Regions from separate parts of the Virgibacillus natechei genome, predicted to be linked through region 1. Evidence: riboswitches for the same ligand, from Rfam matches in the RefSeq annotation. Region 1 holds a riboswitch; each other region holds the start of a gene.

Region 1 (4,366 bases):
GTACACAATCAGGAGAGAAAACATCAAGAAATATTGTACGGATTACGGTTTTATCCAAAAATGGTAGGTTATAGTGTTGGCTATTATTTAGTTAAAAAGTATATAGACGAAAATAATACGTTGAGTAAGGATTTACTTTCTTTTCCTACGTCTAAAATCGCACAAATAAAAACGGAGTGATTATAAAGAGATAAGAACAGACGAAAAATACCCGTCTGTTCTTTATTTTTAAGCCTTAAATAAATCCTACCAATGGAAGTAAGGCCAACGTACCAATGGATCCTAACGCAACGCCCATTCCTAAACCGCCGCCATAGCCTGGTCCAGCAAAGCCGCCGTAGCCCCCGAATCCTCCGGGTCCACCATAACCGATGCCGCCGAAGCCTCCATAGCCAAAACCACCAAAGCCACCTTGACGACCAAGTGGCTGCAAATATACATTATGCTCATCAACGTGACAAATAACCCCTCTATGAGTTACTCCAGTACGCGTTTTAATTTCAACAGCTCTTCCTCTATATTGTTGGCATAGTCCATAATAATGTCCAGCTGACATTCATTCACCCCCGTATCTTTATGAAGCATACGACAGTATATGTACTTCCTGTATTATCGTAATGGACAATTGCATTAGTTATTGGTGAAAAATTATTCTAGAGAATACTTCAAACATATTTTCCATTTTTTAATTCCAAGGCGCCAAATTTGGGATAGTGTCCATATCACTAATTGAATCATCTACATATATTACTAACAAATGAACATATGGAGGTGTTTTATTAATGAGTGGAGCTGTTGCAGGAGCAGGCTATGGTGGAGGCTTCGCCTTTGTCGTAGTATTGTTTATCCTATTAATTATTGTTGGTGCTTCTTTCGGTGGTTACGGATATTAAGAACTGAGTTAAATAAAAAATAATGTTAGGAGTGTTTCTATGTTTGGATATGGCGGCTACGGAGCTGGATATGGTGCTGGTGCCTGCGGGCACGGATATGGCGCACCTGGTGCCGGTGCTGGCGGCGGTGGATTTGCGTTAATCGTCGTACTATTTATTCTCCTCATAATCGTAGGTGCGGCTTGGTTTTAAATTTCACTAAAAACTAACTTGATTCGCAAAATAATAAGCCTAAAAGTTTTCAAGCTGTCGAGTATCTCGGCAGCTTGTTAATTTAGTAGAGATATTTTATCACTATTTCCCGGGAAATGACGAAATATAATTCCGTACATATTTACTTTCCGCGTTTTTTCTTTGCTTCATCATATTCCTCTTGCGTTATCTCCCCTTTTTCGAGTCTTTTTTTCAAAACATGAAGCGAATCTCTTGGAGGAGCTTGAGATTTACCTGCTCTAAAACGAGTTAAAATGACGATCATAATGATTAGAATTATGACGGACAAGATAATACGTATTACAGATTCTGTCAGCATTTTATCACCTCTTTATTACAATTACCTTTTACACTTGTTTTTAATCATACGGTTAGGCATCGTTTAACTGGTAGATCGACTAAACAGGATTTTCGTGAAAAAGAAATCTTTTTTGCGTTTGACGTTTTTCACGGGACGTTTCCTTTCCTCTGCCATTCCATACTAGCATGTCCTGTACGTCTATCCTTACTAAATGAGGTTTTATTTTATGCTTACTTAAGATTGTGCAATTAATTATCTGTTGAATGATCGACGGAATAGGTGGACACTTATGTTATATTTATAAGAAAGATAACGGTGTACATTATTCCCATAGTTAAATAACGCAAATAAATGAGGTGGCTTTTTTGAATAAAATAAATAAACGAGTAAAGAGTGCAATCTATGTACGTCATTTTGAATCCATATTTAAGTGCCCTACCTGTGGTTCATCTATGAAGGTTTCTGAATCAAAAAGTTTAACCTGCTCACGTAATCATACATTTGATTTTACCAAGCAAGGATATCTCAACTTAGCAACAAACCAAATGAAAACAAAATATAGTAGGGAGCTTTTCGAAGCTCGAAGAAAGCTTATGACAGAAGCTGACTTTTTTGACCCTCTAATTCAGTTTATTTCCACTGTGATAAATGAACACAGTGGAAATAAAAAAGATGAAATAGCTGTGCTCGATACCGGTTGCGGAGAAGGCTCACATCTTAGTACCATCTGTGATAGGCTGAGCTCTGATTTTAAAAAGGAAGTCATGGGAGTAGGTATTGATATTTCGAAAGAAGGTATTTTGACAGCTGCCAAGAACTATTCAGATAAAATCTGGTCCGTTGCTGATCTAACAAACACACCGTTTCAAAACGGTACTTTTGATGTTATTCTTAATATCTTATCACCTTCAAATTATGAAGAATTCAATAGACTTTTAAATACGAATGGGTTAGTCGTAAAGGTAGTCCCTCAAAGTGATTACTTAAAAGAATTAAGAGAGGGTCTTTTTGATGATCCAGAAAAACAGCGTTATACGAATGCTGAAACTGTTAAACGTTTTAATGAGAATTTCCATTTTGTAGATCACTCAAGGCTACGCTATACCGTGAATCTAGATAACCCATTTATTCAGGCACTCGTTCAAATGACGCCTTTATCATGGGCAGCTACAAACGAGCAAGTAAATTCATTTTTAGAAAAGGACTCTGCTGAAATAACCGTTGACCTGGATATTCTAATTGGTAAAAAAACATAAAGTTATGAAACAAGTCTAGTGATCATGGCTTTAACAATAAAACCATCTATGTTAAAATAGACATATAAACTAAATAAGCAATAGTGGCACTAGGGGAGCTATATATGGCTGAGAAGAACTGCATGGTTCTGACCCTCTTACCCGAACTGGATAATACCAGCGTGGGGAAGTGTAGTCGAACTTTGGGTATAATTAACTTTATATGACAAACCATACAAACCGACTGCATTCCTCTGAGAGTGCAGTTTTTTTATTTCTGATTTTAACTTGGGGCCACGACCATTGCGAAAAAGGAGCGTTTCATATGACGAATCAATCTTGTAACGATAGTAACATTGCAGGAGTTAGCTTTTCGCTTCACCCAATGAGTGACAATTTTATCCAAATTATCGAAGGTGCCTTAAATGAAGTAGACACATCTAAAGTTTGGATGAATACAGACGACGTAACGACCACTGTACGTGGAAAACTTATTCACGTATTTGACGTGACAAAAGCAATCTTCACACATGCAGCAAAAACAGGAGAGCATATTGCATTCCAAGCCACCTATTCATTAGGATGTCCTGGTGATTCTTCAGGAGATGTTTATATGTCAGAAGATGAAAGTCCTGTTAACCGTGATCAGATAAAAAATACCAAACAACCTGTTGCAGCAAAATTTTCACTTTACCCACTAGGTGGTGGAAATTATATGGACATTATCTATGACCAAATTGAAGCAATGAAAGAGCATGTTACTGTCTCATCAGCACATTACTCTACTCACCTCAATGGAGAAGCCATTTCAATATTTAATGGGTTAGAGCAAGTTTTTCAGACAACTGTTGAAGCAGGTTCCAGTCATACGGTTATGACCGTTTCTATCTCAGCAAACAGCCCTAGCCATAAATAAGAACTAACAAATAAGCCAGTCACGAATCGATAAAACACGAGGAGTGACTGGCTTTAAACTTGGAGTATCTTGTAAAGGAAGGGATGTGGTCATAATACAATACCGCCTTTTCTCTTTGACAAGTAACTATTAGCTATATCTACTTACTCCATCACAATACTTAAAAACATCTTTCCAATATTAATCATTGCTCGTTCATCTACATTAAACCTTGGGTGATGATGCGGATACGTAGCGTCAATCTCCGAGTTTCTGCCACCTACTGTGAAATATACACCTGGTATTTCCTTTTGATAGAATGCGAAATCCTCACTTCCCATCATTGGATCAATGCGATTCAAATTTTCTTCACCAACTAGTACAGCGGCTTTTTCTTGCACATTTTTTGCTGTTACAGGATCGTTCCAAATCGATGGGCAATCTTTTACATACTCGTATTCAACCGTAGCACCAGCCGCTTCACAGGTGGATTTCACAATTTGTTCCATAGCTTTTTCTATAATAGCCCGAGAATCCTCATCAAACGTACGTACTGTCCCTTTAATGACTGCAGTGTCAGGAATAACATTGGTCGCATCACCACTAATAAAAGAACCGACTGTCACAGCGGCAGAACGCTGTGGGCTCACCCTTCGACTAACAATTTGCTGCAGGTTCACAACTAATTGACTGCCTGTTACTAACGGGTCCACCGTCTGATGCGGTTCAGAGCCATGTCCACCCTTTCCATGAATTTTAATAAAGAAGTCATCCTGTGCTGTGGAGTTATACCCTTCTTTCACCTTAACTGTGCCAAATTCTTCTGAAG
Region 2 (4,366 bases), 1.1 Mb from region 1:
CGTGTGGATAGGCATGGGTAACGTCACCAAGTCCAGCTTTTTCTAGCATCTCCATGGCGCGGTCTGTTTCCTTTTGGCCGTTGAGTTCCTGGCCAAGCAGTACGTTTTGCATGATGGTACGCCACGGGAAAAGGGAAGGTTGCTGCGGCATGTAGCTAATAGTACCGCTTTTATTCGTTATCCGTTCTTCGTTCATCCATATGTCACCACTGTCAGGTGCTAATAATCCACCAATTAAGCTGAACAATGTACTTTTTCCGCTTCCAGAGGGCCCAATTAAGGATACGAATTCTCCGTCCGCTACATCAAATGAAAGACTATCTAGTATTTGTTTATCCCCAAAGGATTTGCTGACATCCCTTATAGAAAGATTCATCGTTGTTCTCCTTTCTTTTGCCATCGTATCAGGAGTCTCTCCAGTAAAATAATGAGCCCGAAAATAGCTAAACTGAGCAACATCACAACGATGATCGCTACAAACACACGAGGTGTCCGGTAAGAGGAAGTAGCTAATGTCATAAACACACCAATTCCTTCTTGCGCTCCAAGCCATTCCGATATAACGGCAGCCATCACGCTGTAGGTGCCTGCTATTTTTAAACCAGAAAAAATAGCAGGCAGGGCGTGTGGTAATTCCAATTTCCAGAATAGCTGTGATTTGCTCGCACCCATCATTTTCATATAATGAAGCAATTCCCGGTTGGTCTGCTGGAATCCGCCTATAGCAGAAACGGCGACTGGGAAAAAACAAGCCAACGTAATAACGATTAATTTCGGTAGGGAGCCAAATCCGAACCAAATGACGAGCAATGGTGCAAGTACAATAGTCGGCACGTTCTGGGATAAAATTAAAAATGGATAAAACGTTTCCCGTACACGTGGTAAAAGATGTAAAAGGGCGGCTATGACCAAGCCAATTGTCGCTCCAATAAGAAGTCCCGAAACAGATAACGTTAGCGTTGCATAGAAATGAGGAAGAAAGTCGGGTAAAACATCTCTTCCCTCGAGAACGATGTCGGTTGGAGCAGGAAGTATCCAGTCCTCTATGTCAAAAACAATGGTGACGAGCTGCCAGAAGCCAATAAAGATAAGGATGGCAATCAGCGGCCGCCATCCTCTTTTCAACATGTTTTTCATCGGTATTTCCCCGTTAATGTATCCATCGTCATCCCCATGTTAACAACGCCCCTTATTCTGCTTTATGCGGTAAGAAATCATTGGTAAATGCATCTCCTGCTTCCACTTCCTCGTCAATTATCCCATTTTCAAACATCCAATCAGCATAATCTTCCCACCTCGATGCCTCTTGTACACCCCAATTTTCCGCGTCATCCTGGTATCTTGGAGATATCCATTCCTGACTACTATAAACCAAATCCGGATCTAGATCTGACTCCTGTTCGATTAAGATTTCAGCGGATTCCTCTGGCTTTTCAATGGCATCCTCATAGCCTTGTGTTGCAGCATGTACAAATGCCTCAACAGTTTCCGTGTCCGTTTCGATCATTGCTTCACTCGTTGCTAGAATTGGTGTATATAAATCGAGCTCGTTCGCAAAATCTCGAAGGTAGACCATGTTCATTTCTTCTTCTCTTAATTCTGCTTCAATCCCTGTCCAGCCATAATAAACAGTGGAGAAATCGACATCACGTTGTACAGCAGTGAAAAAGTCCGCATCGCCAATGTTGATGAAATCTACTTGATCAATAGCAGCGTTTTCCTGGTTCATAATCGTCTCCATGTTCGCCTCTTCAAGAGGGGTGCCAAGACCACCGTAAATACGGCCTTCAAAATCAGCAGGTTCTGTAATATCTTTATCAACCGGTGACATATAACCAGCCGTATTATGTTGAATAACAGCTGCAATGGAAACGAGTGGTAACCCTTCCGCACGTGCTTGTGTGATACGTTCTTGATAACTTACACCGAAATCAGCCTCACCTGATGCAATCAGTTGATTTGCTCCAGCTTCACCAGGTAACATAATTTCAACATCTAATCCTTGTTCTGCAAAATAACCCTTTTCCTTCGCGACATAAATCCCAGTGTGGTTTGTATTCGGCGTCCAGTCCAGCGCAAAAGAAACAGGTGTTAGGTCATTTCCTTCGCCATCAGATTGTCCACCACCATCCCCACAAGCCGCGAGAACAACCAATAATAGTGCTACGAATGTAAAATATAACTTCTTCATTTTTCTTCCTCCCCATTAAATAAACCGCTGTTTTTCAACCATATAAAAAATGCGCCAAAGGTTAGCCCTTAGCGCATGGGAATAAACATCATCATCTCGTGTAAAATATGACTATGTTCCCTCCGCTGGCACCAACCAGATCAGGTTCCAAGGGTCAGTATCTTACGGATACAGTCTCAGCCAGCAAAACCGGCCCCCCTACATGAATGAAAATTATTGTATCGGATCAAAAAAACTTTTGAACCTGCGAACATTATAACACGTTAAAAAATAGTATGCCACAGAATAAGCGGAGATGTAAAGCGCTTTTCGAAGAATGGGCACAAGGATGATCTGATGTTGTCGAATAAAGTTAAATTTGCATATGTATGTACGTATTCGCTATAATCGGAGGAAGATCATAAACGATAACATCGCTGATAGTCATCACGAATTTTAGGAGAACTCTATGTTTAATTATGTCGAACTATTTATCGCGTTTCTAATTGCATTAGTAGCGACGTTACTTGTAACCTATCCCGTAAAAAAAATGGCGATTAAACTCAGAGCAGTTGATCTGCCAAATAGAAGGAAAATACATACAGAAGTTACACCGAGACTAGGTGGAATAGCCATCTTTATTGGTGCTTTTTTAGGTGCGCTATATTTACAGCCAGCTCATGAACATTTACCGGAAATTTTGCTTGGAGCAATTGTTATCCTCGTAACAGGCGCACTCGATGATCGCTATAGCATCAGGCCTGTCGTCAAGCTTACTGGGCAACTTATTGCTGCATCTTTTCTAATTTCGTCGGGGTTAATCATTGAACGCATTACCTTGCCATTTATCGGTATGATTGATCTTGGTTTCTTCAGTGTTCTCATTACCGTACTATGGGTCGTTGGGATCACCAATGCGATCAATCTCATCGATGGATTGGACGGCTTGGCAACAGGGGTATCCACCTTTGCTTTAGCCAGTATTTTTATTATGGCGCTCATCGACACGCAAATGATGGTCGCGTATTTATGCATCGTCTTAATCGGGGCAAATATCGGGTTTTTATACCACAATTTTTACCCCGCAAAAATCTATATGGGCGATACAGGGTCCAATTTTTTAGGCTACATGATTGCAGTCGTTTCCATGCTTGGTCTATTTAAAAACATCGCACTATTCGGCTTCATCATACCAGTTGTCATTTTAGCGGTACCGATATTTGACACACTGTTAGCCATCGTACGAAGAGCTTATAATAAAGAGAGCATCATGATCGCTGATAACAAGCACCTCCATTATCAATTGATAGCCGGCGGGTACAGCCACCGAAAAGCAGTCCTGATCATCTACGCCTTCAGCGCCCTATTCGGTGGATTAGCCATTCTATTTTCCTTTGGAACGATCACAACCGCACTTATCGTAACAGCCTTTGTACTCGTGTTATTACATATATTTGCCGAACTAGCAGGTGTCGTAATGGGCGGCAAACGACCAGTAGTCGATAGGTTACGAAAACTATTATGGAAAATGAAGAAGAGTAGAGACCGTGAATAAATGGGATCGTGAATAAGTGCCTGTCACTTCCCGGTTTTTGTCATAATATGTCGAATGCGAAATGTCAACTTTGAAAGTGCTGCTTCACATGAATGAGACCCTATGTGCAATTATAAATCCTAAATCAAAGTGACAGGCTCCTTTTGGGTGCCTGTCACTTTTCTGTCATTTCACATCAGAATATCCCTTCAAGCATTAAAGGAAATATAACTCATCAAAATGATGAAGAAAAATAATGTTTCAAGATTAATTATATACGGGTTTGGTTTTACCTTTGAAAATAACTTAATTCGTTTTACTAAGCTTTTATCCAGCAATATCACTAAATAATAAAAAAGTAATAAACTGAATAAAAACATAAGACCTGCCATTACCATTTCGCCACTATTCCAGAAAGTGATTCCTAAAAAGATTGCCCAAATACACTTGAAAACACCTAACAATGATTCAAACGGATTAGATAATGTTGCCATCATATAATTCCCTTGTTCATCTGTAATTGATTTATCATCATTATGTTTTACTAAATATGTAATATGACCTGTTTGGAGCGCCATTGTGATCACTAACATAATTAAATATACGAAGCCAAATATAGTACCTACTTGTAGAATCTCCGAATTTAGTAATTGATTTAACGC
Region 3 (4,366 bases), 980 kb from region 1:
AAAGAAAAGTCCATGTCCAATGCAAACGATTTATTCAGCTTTTAGTAGAAAGCTAACAGCGAACAAACCCACATTGTTGAGGTTCCTCAACGATGTGGGGCATAACAACAATATATACAAAGCCAACACTTCGTTTATAAAAGAAATACAGCAAATAGCGTAGCTAACAATAACCCAGCCATTACAGGGATAAAGTTTTTACGAACCAGGTCCATCACAGAAACCCCACAAAAACCTGCAATTGCAATCAAGGATGACCATGCGACAAGTGTTCCTCCTCCCGTCCAAATAGACCCCAGTTGCCCAATCGCTGCCAGTGTTGCAGTATCAACAGAGCCAGTTTGTAGAGAGGCTGCTAATGCGCCTGTAAGGGGTAATCCTGAAAAGCCTGAACCATCAAGACCGGTAATTATCCCGATGATTAATATACTAAAAGCTGCTAATATGGCACTTTCAGGCAAGTATGTTTGAATAGATTCCACAAGATCAAACAATAATGCGGGCGGATTTTCGTCCAAACTTAAAATGTCTGCGGAGAAATCCGCACTGCCTAAGAAGAAAAAACCCGCGATAGGAATAACAGGTCCCATTGCTTTAAAAGCAAATACAAAACCTTCAGTAATATGGTTAGATATATAATCAAGGGCATGTTGACGTCCAAATGCTACCGTTGATAACAATAATAATATAACCGCAACTCCTCCAACAAATGCTGCACCGTCCCCCCCTTCAAGTCCACCCATTCTTCCTGAGAAAAGCTTTTCATAAACCATGTAAATAACAACACCCAATAACGTTAATGGGACCAATACAGCAAATAACTTGCTCCACATCGTCAAATTTGTAGTTTTTGCTTTATTTGTTGCTTCTGTAGTAGCTTGCACATTCTGCATTTCAATTTCATTTACTTCGTCATCTTTAGGGCGAATTGACTTCCGGTATAGGAAATAAGCTATAAGAATAGCACTTCCACCAGCTATTAAAGACAAAACGAATGATCTATCAGCAACCAAAGTAGTGTCAATACCTGCAGCCGTAGCTGACAGACTTGGTGCTACCTGAACAATATAGTCTGAAGAAAGAGCCATTCCCTGACCAGCAATTGCGATAGCAACTGCTGCTGTCATTACTGGTAAACCTGCTCTTACTGCAGCGGGAACAAGTAGAGCACAAATTAAAGGTACAGCTGGAGTCGGCCAGAAAAAAAGTGAAATAACATAGGTCACGCCAACAAGAACAAAATAAGAAACATGACCGTTAATCATCAATTTCTGGATAGGCTGAATCATTTTACGATCAGCACCCAGATCACGCAAGGAATGAAGAAGTGCCAACATAAAAGTTATGATTAGAAATATATTAAAAAGCTCTTGAGCAGCTACAAGGTTTGCATTAAAAATGGCTGTAAATCCTTCAATTAGACTCCCGTTATATACCCAAGCTATCAAAAATGTGCCTAGTAACGAAGGCAGTACTATACCCCATCTGAAAATCATGGTAGCTATTATAACAAGTGTAAATAAGCCATATAACAAATGTGCAAAACTAAGATCCATCATTATTACCTCCCCCTCATAGCGAATTGTACTGTAGCCTATGCATGATGAAATAAGGTCGCTACAAATAGAGAGGGATTTCAACATGTGGAGCCCGCATTATCATAAAAAAATAACCTCTAGAAAGAAGAGGTTATCTTAATGTGAGCAGATAATAATTTTATTTTATGCGCTGTTCAGTAACGTTTTTGGCTGCTTATGGAACAAGAAGAACACGATTAATGAACATATTATAAATGAAGGAACCATATAAGAACTATTATAGACTAACGAGTAGATCCAGACTGGTTGCCCTTCAATTGCCGATTCAAAAAACACAATACCCGCAAAATAATGTGCAATAAAGCGTAGACTGGTCCCTAGAAGCACTCCTAAAGCAATGTAAGAAAGGTATGTTTTTATTGTTCCTTCTTTTACGCCCTTCTGTATTTGTTTTGCAAATACCCCTGCAAAACCTAACACCGTAAAGGCAAGCCCATATTCAATCAAGCCTTGAATTGGATGTAAAATATAGGCGTTTCCGACAGCAACCTGCAATACTCCCCACAAGAAACCGGAAAGCAATCCGCCTTTAATGCCCCAACGGAACGCGATAATGAATATTGGTATCATCGCAAATGAAATCGAACCACCCATAGCCCAGATTTTAAACGAGAGAAATGGAATAATGTCCAATAATAGGGCTAATGCTGTAAAAATGGCTACCTCGATTAAAAATAATATTTTTCTAGAACTCATATAAACTTCTCCCCCCTTATTAAAGTAGTACAAAAAAAGCAATGCCAAGGGGGGGTAATTCCTGATGGGGAATCCGCTCACATTACTTTTTTATTCCATCAAAAAACCGCCATCCCTACGCTAGTACTAACTAACAGGTTCAAAGGGTCAGAACAACCGTTCACTCTCAGCCAAATGGCTCCCCCTGTAGGCTTTTATTTACTTTTTTATTACATGTATTGTATCTTACTTATCAAATTATTACAATAATAATGAACAATTATCCTTAATGCAGCGTTCTATAGTTCCATAAAGGCTTCTACATCCTTTACACAGAGCTGGATAGCACTCTCCCAGAATGCTGTACTTGTTAAGTCTACATTCAAATGTTTTTCTGCCAGACCTTCTACGTTCATGCTGCCTGTATCACGCAATAATGCAATATAATCATCCTCAAAGTCGCCACCTTTTTCCTTTGCATGGGCATAGATACCAAGGCTGAATAAGTATCCAAATGTATATGGAAAATTATAAAATGGTACGCCTGTTATATGAAAATGCAACTTGGACGACCAAAAATTTGGATCATACTCCTCAAGTGAATCATTATACGCTTCCTTCTGAGCCTCTACCATCAATTCATTTAACCGTTTAACAGAAACCAACCCCTGCTTTCTTTCTTCATAAAAACGATTTTCAAAAATAAACCGGGAATGGATATTCATAAAAAATGCAACACTTCGTTTAATTTTATCTTCCAGCAGTGCTCGTTTCTCCTCTTTATTTTGCGCATTTTTCACAGAGGCGTCAGCAACGATCATTTCTGCAAATGTTGAGGCTGTTTCAGCAACATTCATCGCATATCCCTGATTCAATCCATTCACGTCATTCATCACATGCTGATGGTAAGCATGACCAAGTTCATGTGCCAGTGTAGCTATATTGGATGATGTACCTGAGTAGGTCATAAATATCCGGGTTTGCTCACTGTCTGGAAAGCTTGTACAAAACCCGCCTGGTCGTTTTCCTGCCCGATCCTCTGCTTCAATCCAGCGATTATCAAAGGCCATTTTTGCGAAGTCAGCCATTTTCGGACTAAATTCACGAAAATGATCAATAATGAATTCGGCACCTTCTGTATAACTTGATGTTTTCACTGAATCTGTTAAGGGTGCTCCAATATCATAGATACTTAATTTTTCCACCCCTAATAAATCTGCTTTCTTTTGCAAATAGTTAACGAAATGCGTTTTATTATGTATAATTGCCGTCCACATTGCATCTAGCGTTTCTTTCTTCATTCTGTTGATCGCTAACGGTTCTTTTAATACAGATTCCCAGTTGCGATGTTTATAGGTTTGTAAGCGAAAACCAGCCAAATGATTTAACGTCTGACCAAATAAGTCTGCCTTCCCTGTCCAAGCTTTATCCAATTGCTCGAATACATGCTTACGTACAGACCGGTCAGGGTTGCTTAATTTATTGGAGGCTTGCCCGACTGAATAAGAATGAACTTCCCCGTCCTCTTCAATCTCAACACTCATATTTCCTACAATTGTATTGTACATCTGACCCCATGCATGATAGCCATCAACAGCCAAATCATTGATTAACACTTCTTGATCTACTGGTAACTGCTTCTTAGCTTTATCCCTAATTTCATTTAGAACAAAATCCAATTGTGTCAATTCTGGTTGTTTTAAAATCCTTTTCCATGTGGCATCGTCTATAGAGGCTAACTTTTGTTGAAAATTTGTACGTATTGCTCCCATTTCAGCCTGTAATTCACTGCGCTTTCCTACTAATAAACTCGCTTTTTCGTCCTTTACATTTTCCGCGCTTAAACAACTGACAAAAGCAGAAGCTTCACGCAACTTTTTCATCGTGCTTTCAAGCTGCTTCACAAGCTTAACTAAACTTTCGCTAGTCCCCCCTATCTCTGATGGTGTGAAAGTCTTCACCTTTTCTTCAAGCTCTTTCATTTCAATTTGTACGTTCTTTACATATGTATGAAACTCCTCTGATTCGCTTCCACCCTGAAAAATCACGTCCAAATCCCATGTTGGACTATATGTTTGTTGTTGCATCGAATC
Region 4 (4,366 bases), 920 kb from region 1:
TCAGGTGACTGGAGATAGCCAGTTTCTTGCAACAAGGAATATTATGGATCGTGTCAATCGAATTGCACCGTTTTTCGAATATGATCAAGACCCGTATATCTTTGTCAGAGATGACGGAAGTCTTGCCTGGATGCTCGATGCTTATTTAACGGCAGAAAGCTATCCGTATTCGGAGGGTTATGACGGCAATAATAATTACATTAGAAATTCAGTTAAAGTAACGATTGATGCATATACCGGTGAGGTCGATTTCTATATAGCGAATCCGGATGACCCACTATTACAAACATATCACAATATGTTCCCGGAACTTTTTACAGAGGAAATTCCACAGGATGTACAGGCCCACTTCCGTTATCCTGAGAGACTCTTTACCATTCAGGCCTCGATGTACGGGACTTATCATATGTCTGATCTAGAAGTATTCTATAATCGAGAAGATGTCTGGGAGTTCCCGACAGAGCTATACTTTGATGAAGATATTGAGATGGAGCCGTATTATGTTACGATGGAACTGCCTGAGTATGAGGAGGAAGAATTTATTCTGATGATGCCATTCACACCTCGAAACCGTCAGAATATGATTGCCTGGATGGGCGTGCGTAATGACGGGGAACATTATGGTGAAAAGTTTGTATATAATTTCCCTAAACAGAAAAACGTATATGGTCCACAGCAAATTGAAAATCGTATTAATCAAGATAGTAGGATTTCTCAAGAGTTGAACCTCTGGGCACAAGGTGGTTCAGAAGTTATACGTGGAAACTTGCTTGCTCTTCCGATTGAGGACACGGTCATGTATGTAGAGCCAATCTATATTGAGTCTTCCAATGAAACCTCACTGCCTGAAGTGAAACAGGTTGTCCTTGCTTATGAGGATCACATTGTCATGGAAGAAACATTTGATCAGTCTTTAGAACAAATGCTGACACTCATTGATCCTGAAACCGAGGTTGATGAGGATCAAATAGATGAGGAAATCGAAGAATCAGAAGAGCCGACAGGGCCATCTATAGAATTAGAAGAGGAATTAGAAGAGTTTTCAGGTCTGTTTAATGATTATCAAAATGCACTATCTGAAGGAAATTGGAATGAAGCTGCAGAAATTATGACAGAGCTTGAAACCAAAATAAATGAATCAGAATAATTATTTCATAAAGAAGAAGTGCTCCATTAAATTGGAGTACTTCTTTTTTGCTTTTCAGATAGGATAGAAAATAGCCCTACTTTTCAAGTTCTATTTCAATATCAATCTCTTCTCCTATATCTTCCCAGTCCTCATTGGATGCACCACTGAAAATCAAACGAATCGATTCAATATCTTCTGCTTTGGAATTTTCTAGAATATAAAAGGACGATCCAGATTTCGTGACCGGACCGATGAATTCACCATCAATATGCTCGCTAAAGAACATATCAGGTTCTAATTGCTCACCGGTATTCGTAGTCAAAGTAGCTTGTGATGCATAAAATATAGTATCCTCTTCCCTTGTATTTTCAACTTCCATGTCTACTTGGATATATTCCAGTTCCTCTGTGATCTATGAATCTTTGTATGTATATGCTTGCTTTCTTTTATTAAGTGTGCCTATACTAGTATTTAGAAACTGAATATATAAGTAATTCGACTAGGGGAGCATCTAAATGCTGAGAGATTAATTCGACCCTTTGAACCTGATCTAGATAACACTAGCGTAGGGAAGTGGAACTGGCAATTTTTTGGTGAATATTACTGTTGCTAAACCCATTCCTATTATACTAGTGATGGGTTTTTTGTTATATTTGCTCTCTTACTCAAAAGAGGTGAGACCATTCTAAATCGATTCTTTAAAGCAGTCTAATTATAAACACGTTCTCAATAGAAAGGGGAATATATGATGAGCAACTTATTTACGGATCAATTGTGGAAAAGAGTAGAACCAATTTGGAATTCTTACTTGGAACATCCTTTTGTTAAAGGTATTGGTGAAGGATGGTTAGATCACGATAAATTTAAGCATTGGTTGAAACAGGACTATGTCTACTTGATCGAGTACTCCCGTTTATTTGCCTTAGGAAGTGCCAAAGCGGACGATTTAAAAACAATGACAGCATTTGCGAAGCTTCTGTATGGTACGCTGGATATGGAAATGGAATTGCATCGTGAATATGCTAGTAAATTTGGTATTTCAAATGATGAGCTTGAAGCAACTAGGCTGGGATCTACTACAACGGCGTATACCAGTTATATGTTGAATGTATCTCAGCGTGGTGGAGTTGAAAATGTTGTGGCATCCGTACTTGCGTGTGCATGGAGTTATAACTTTATAGGAAAGGAACTTGCAAAATGGCCAGGAGCATTAGATCATGAATTTTTTGGTCGTTGGGTGAAAATGTATTCTTCTGATGAATTCACAAAAATAGCCGAGGATTGTAAGCATCTGATAAATGAAATAACGAAAGGTAAACCGGAACGTGAATTAGCTATGTTAGAAGATATTGTGGTCAAAACAAGTTTATTTGAATATATGTTCTGGGATATGGCAGAAAGTAAAGAGGATTGGCCAATTAATTTATAAGAGGATGTTCAAAAAGTCCGGTAAAAATGACACATCGAATTTCTTCGTTGGCTTGCTTTTCCGTTGTTCACGTATTAATTGCATACGTTCCACTACTCAAAGCTACGCCGCCTTGAACTTCTCGGTCCTTTTTATCCTCCTTTTTGAACACGCATTATAAGTAAAAGTAAATCTAAACGTCTCAAAATATCCTTTCGTAAAAACATAAAACCTACTTGACTTATCGGAATAATTAATATAGAGTGTATATTATAACTTAATAATCTTATCAAGAGAAGCTGAGGGAGATGGCCCTATGACGCTTCAGCAACCTCTGACATTGTCAGGAAGGTGCTAATTCCACCAGGAGAAATCCTTGGGAGATAAGAGCGGATAAATTAACAATCAAAAGCCCTCTTTTCTCAAAAAAAGAAAAGGGGGTTTTTTAAGTTTTCAGCTCATTAAAGACAGGATAATCTTATAGAAAATAAAACAAGAAAGGATGATCACCATGGGTGAAATTGTTGTATTATCGGGAAGTCCTTCAGAATTTTCCCGTTCCGATCATGTGCTTAAATATTTAGGAACCTTACTTAAACAGGAGAATTTTTCAGTGACACATATTTCGATCAAGGATGTGCCACAAGAAGATTTATTTTTAGGAAAGTTTGACAGCCCTGTTATTCAAGATATAGCCACGTCAATCCAAAATGCTAGAGGAGTCATCGTGGGAACGCCAGTATACAAGGGAGCTTATTCAGGCGTCCTTAAAGCATTACTGGATATTCTGCCGGAAGATGTGCTCAAGCACACACCAGTGTTGCCACTAATGACAGGTGGAAGTCCCTCTCATTTACTGGCAATTGAGTATACATTGAAACCAGTATTAGCGACATTAAAGGGGCAGAACTTGAAAGGGCTCTATTTACTTGATAGTCAAATTGATAAATATAAGGAACATCCTATTGTTGATGAGGAAATCTTACAGCGAACGAAAAAGCAACTTTTTTATCTTATCGAATTAGTAAATAATCAAGCTAGTCTTGTTTCGATTTCGAAGTAACAATCGAAAAATTAAAGGAGGCATATAGATGGTAAAAAAGAGAATTTACCTGAATGCATTTGATATGAATACGCCTGGACATCAGTCACCTGGGTTATGGACCCACCCAGATGATGAGTCTTATCGTTATAAGGATAGTGATTACTGGATAGAACTGGCTAAAATTTTAGAAAAAGGTCGGTTTGATGCGATTTTTCTTGCGGATGTGTTGGGAACGTATGATGTGTATAACGGATCAAGGGATGCAGCTGTTAGTCAAGGGGCACAGGCTCCGGTCAATGATCCGTCACTCGTTGTTCCATTAATGGCAGCAGTAACGAAGCACCTTGGCTTTGGTGTGACAGCTTCTGTCACGCATGAGCACCCCTATACATTTGCTCGTCGTATAACGACATTGGATCATTTAACAAAGGGGCGTACCGGGTGGAACATTGTTACTTCTTATTTAAAAAGTGCAGCAATCAATATGGGATTTGCGGATCAAGTTAAACATGATGAGCGATATGATATAGCTGCAGAATATTTAGAGGTTGTCTATAAGCTTTGGGAAGAAAGCTGGGAACACGATGCTGTTAAGGTGGATAAAGAAAAGGGTATTTATTCAGATCCTGACAAGGTTCATGATATCAACCACGATGGAAAATACTTTAAAGTTCCAGGTGCACACTTAAGCGAGCCCTCTCCACAGCGCACACCTGTTATTTATCAAGCAGGGGCATCTGCGAAAGGTCGTGCATTTGCAGCTAAAAATGCGGAATGTGTGTTC

Evidence for each region. A riboswitch is a leader RNA that binds a small molecule or an ion and turns the genes downstream of it on or off. The one in region 1 is predicted to bind thiamine pyrophosphate.
Region 2: it holds a riboswitch for thiamine pyrophosphate, as region 1 does, so the genes downstream of both, OLD84_RS16885 (ABC transporter substrate-binding protein) here and OLD84_RS03235 (YkoF family thiamine/hydroxymethylpyrimidine-binding protein) in region 1, are expected to answer to the same signal.
Region 3: it holds a riboswitch for thiamine pyrophosphate, as region 1 does, so the genes downstream of both, thiT (energy-coupled thiamine transporter ThiT) here and OLD84_RS03235 (YkoF family thiamine/hydroxymethylpyrimidine-binding protein) in region 1, are expected to answer to the same signal.
Region 4: it holds a riboswitch for thiamine pyrophosphate, as region 1 does, so the genes downstream of both, tenA (thiaminase II) here and OLD84_RS03235 (YkoF family thiamine/hydroxymethylpyrimidine-binding protein) in region 1, are expected to answer to the same signal.

What each region holds. Positions count from the first base shown of each region.
Region 1 is NZ_CP110224.1:561,266-565,631, reverse strand. Features, by position in the region: gene OLD84_RS03265 (DUF2268 domain-containing putative Zn-dependent protease) at 1-180, shown strand, start outside; gene OLD84_RS03260 (hypothetical protein) at 236-556, opposite strand; gene OLD84_RS03255 (YjcZ family sporulation protein) at 783-893, shown strand; gene OLD84_RS03250 (YjcZ family sporulation protein) at 933-1,085, shown strand; gene OLD84_RS03245 (SHOCT domain-containing protein) at 1,228-1,425, opposite strand; gene OLD84_RS03240 (putative RNA methyltransferase) at 1,773-2,663, shown strand; TPP riboswitch at 2,745-2,848, shown strand; gene OLD84_RS03235 (YkoF family thiamine/hydroxymethylpyrimidine-binding protein) at 2,968-3,558, shown strand; gene OLD84_RS03230 (M20 metallopeptidase family protein) at 3,702-4,366, opposite strand, start outside.
Region 2 is NZ_CP110224.1:3,365,655-3,370,020, reverse strand. Features, by position in the region: gene OLD84_RS16895 (ABC transporter ATP-binding protein) at 1-376, opposite strand, end outside; gene OLD84_RS16890 (ABC transporter permease) at 373-1,137, opposite strand; gene OLD84_RS16885 (ABC transporter substrate-binding protein) at 1,190-2,191, opposite strand; TPP riboswitch at 2,292-2,401, opposite strand; gene OLD84_RS16880 (glycosyltransferase family 4 protein) at 2,640-3,725, shown strand; gene OLD84_RS16875 (hypothetical protein) at 3,914-4,366, opposite strand, start outside.
Region 3 is NZ_CP110224.1:1,543,977-1,548,342, reverse strand. Features, by position in the region: gene OLD84_RS08100 (hypothetical protein) at 135-1,556, opposite strand; gene thiT (energy-coupled thiamine transporter ThiT) at 1,722-2,294, opposite strand; TPP riboswitch at 2,390-2,489, opposite strand; gene OLD84_RS08090 (M3 family oligoendopeptidase) at 2,573-4,360, opposite strand.
Region 4 is NZ_CP110224.1:1,484,172-1,488,537, forward strand. Features, by position in the region: gene OLD84_RS07790 (UPF0182 family membrane protein) at 1-1,147, shown strand, start outside; gene OLD84_RS07795 (hypothetical protein) at 1,224-1,508, opposite strand; TPP riboswitch at 1,621-1,718, shown strand; gene tenA (thiaminase II) at 1,878-2,558, shown strand; SAM riboswitch class I at 2,821-2,927, shown strand; gene ssuE (NADPH-dependent FMN reductase) at 3,049-3,600, shown strand; gene OLD84_RS07810 (LLM class flavin-dependent oxidoreductase) at 3,629-4,366, shown strand, end outside.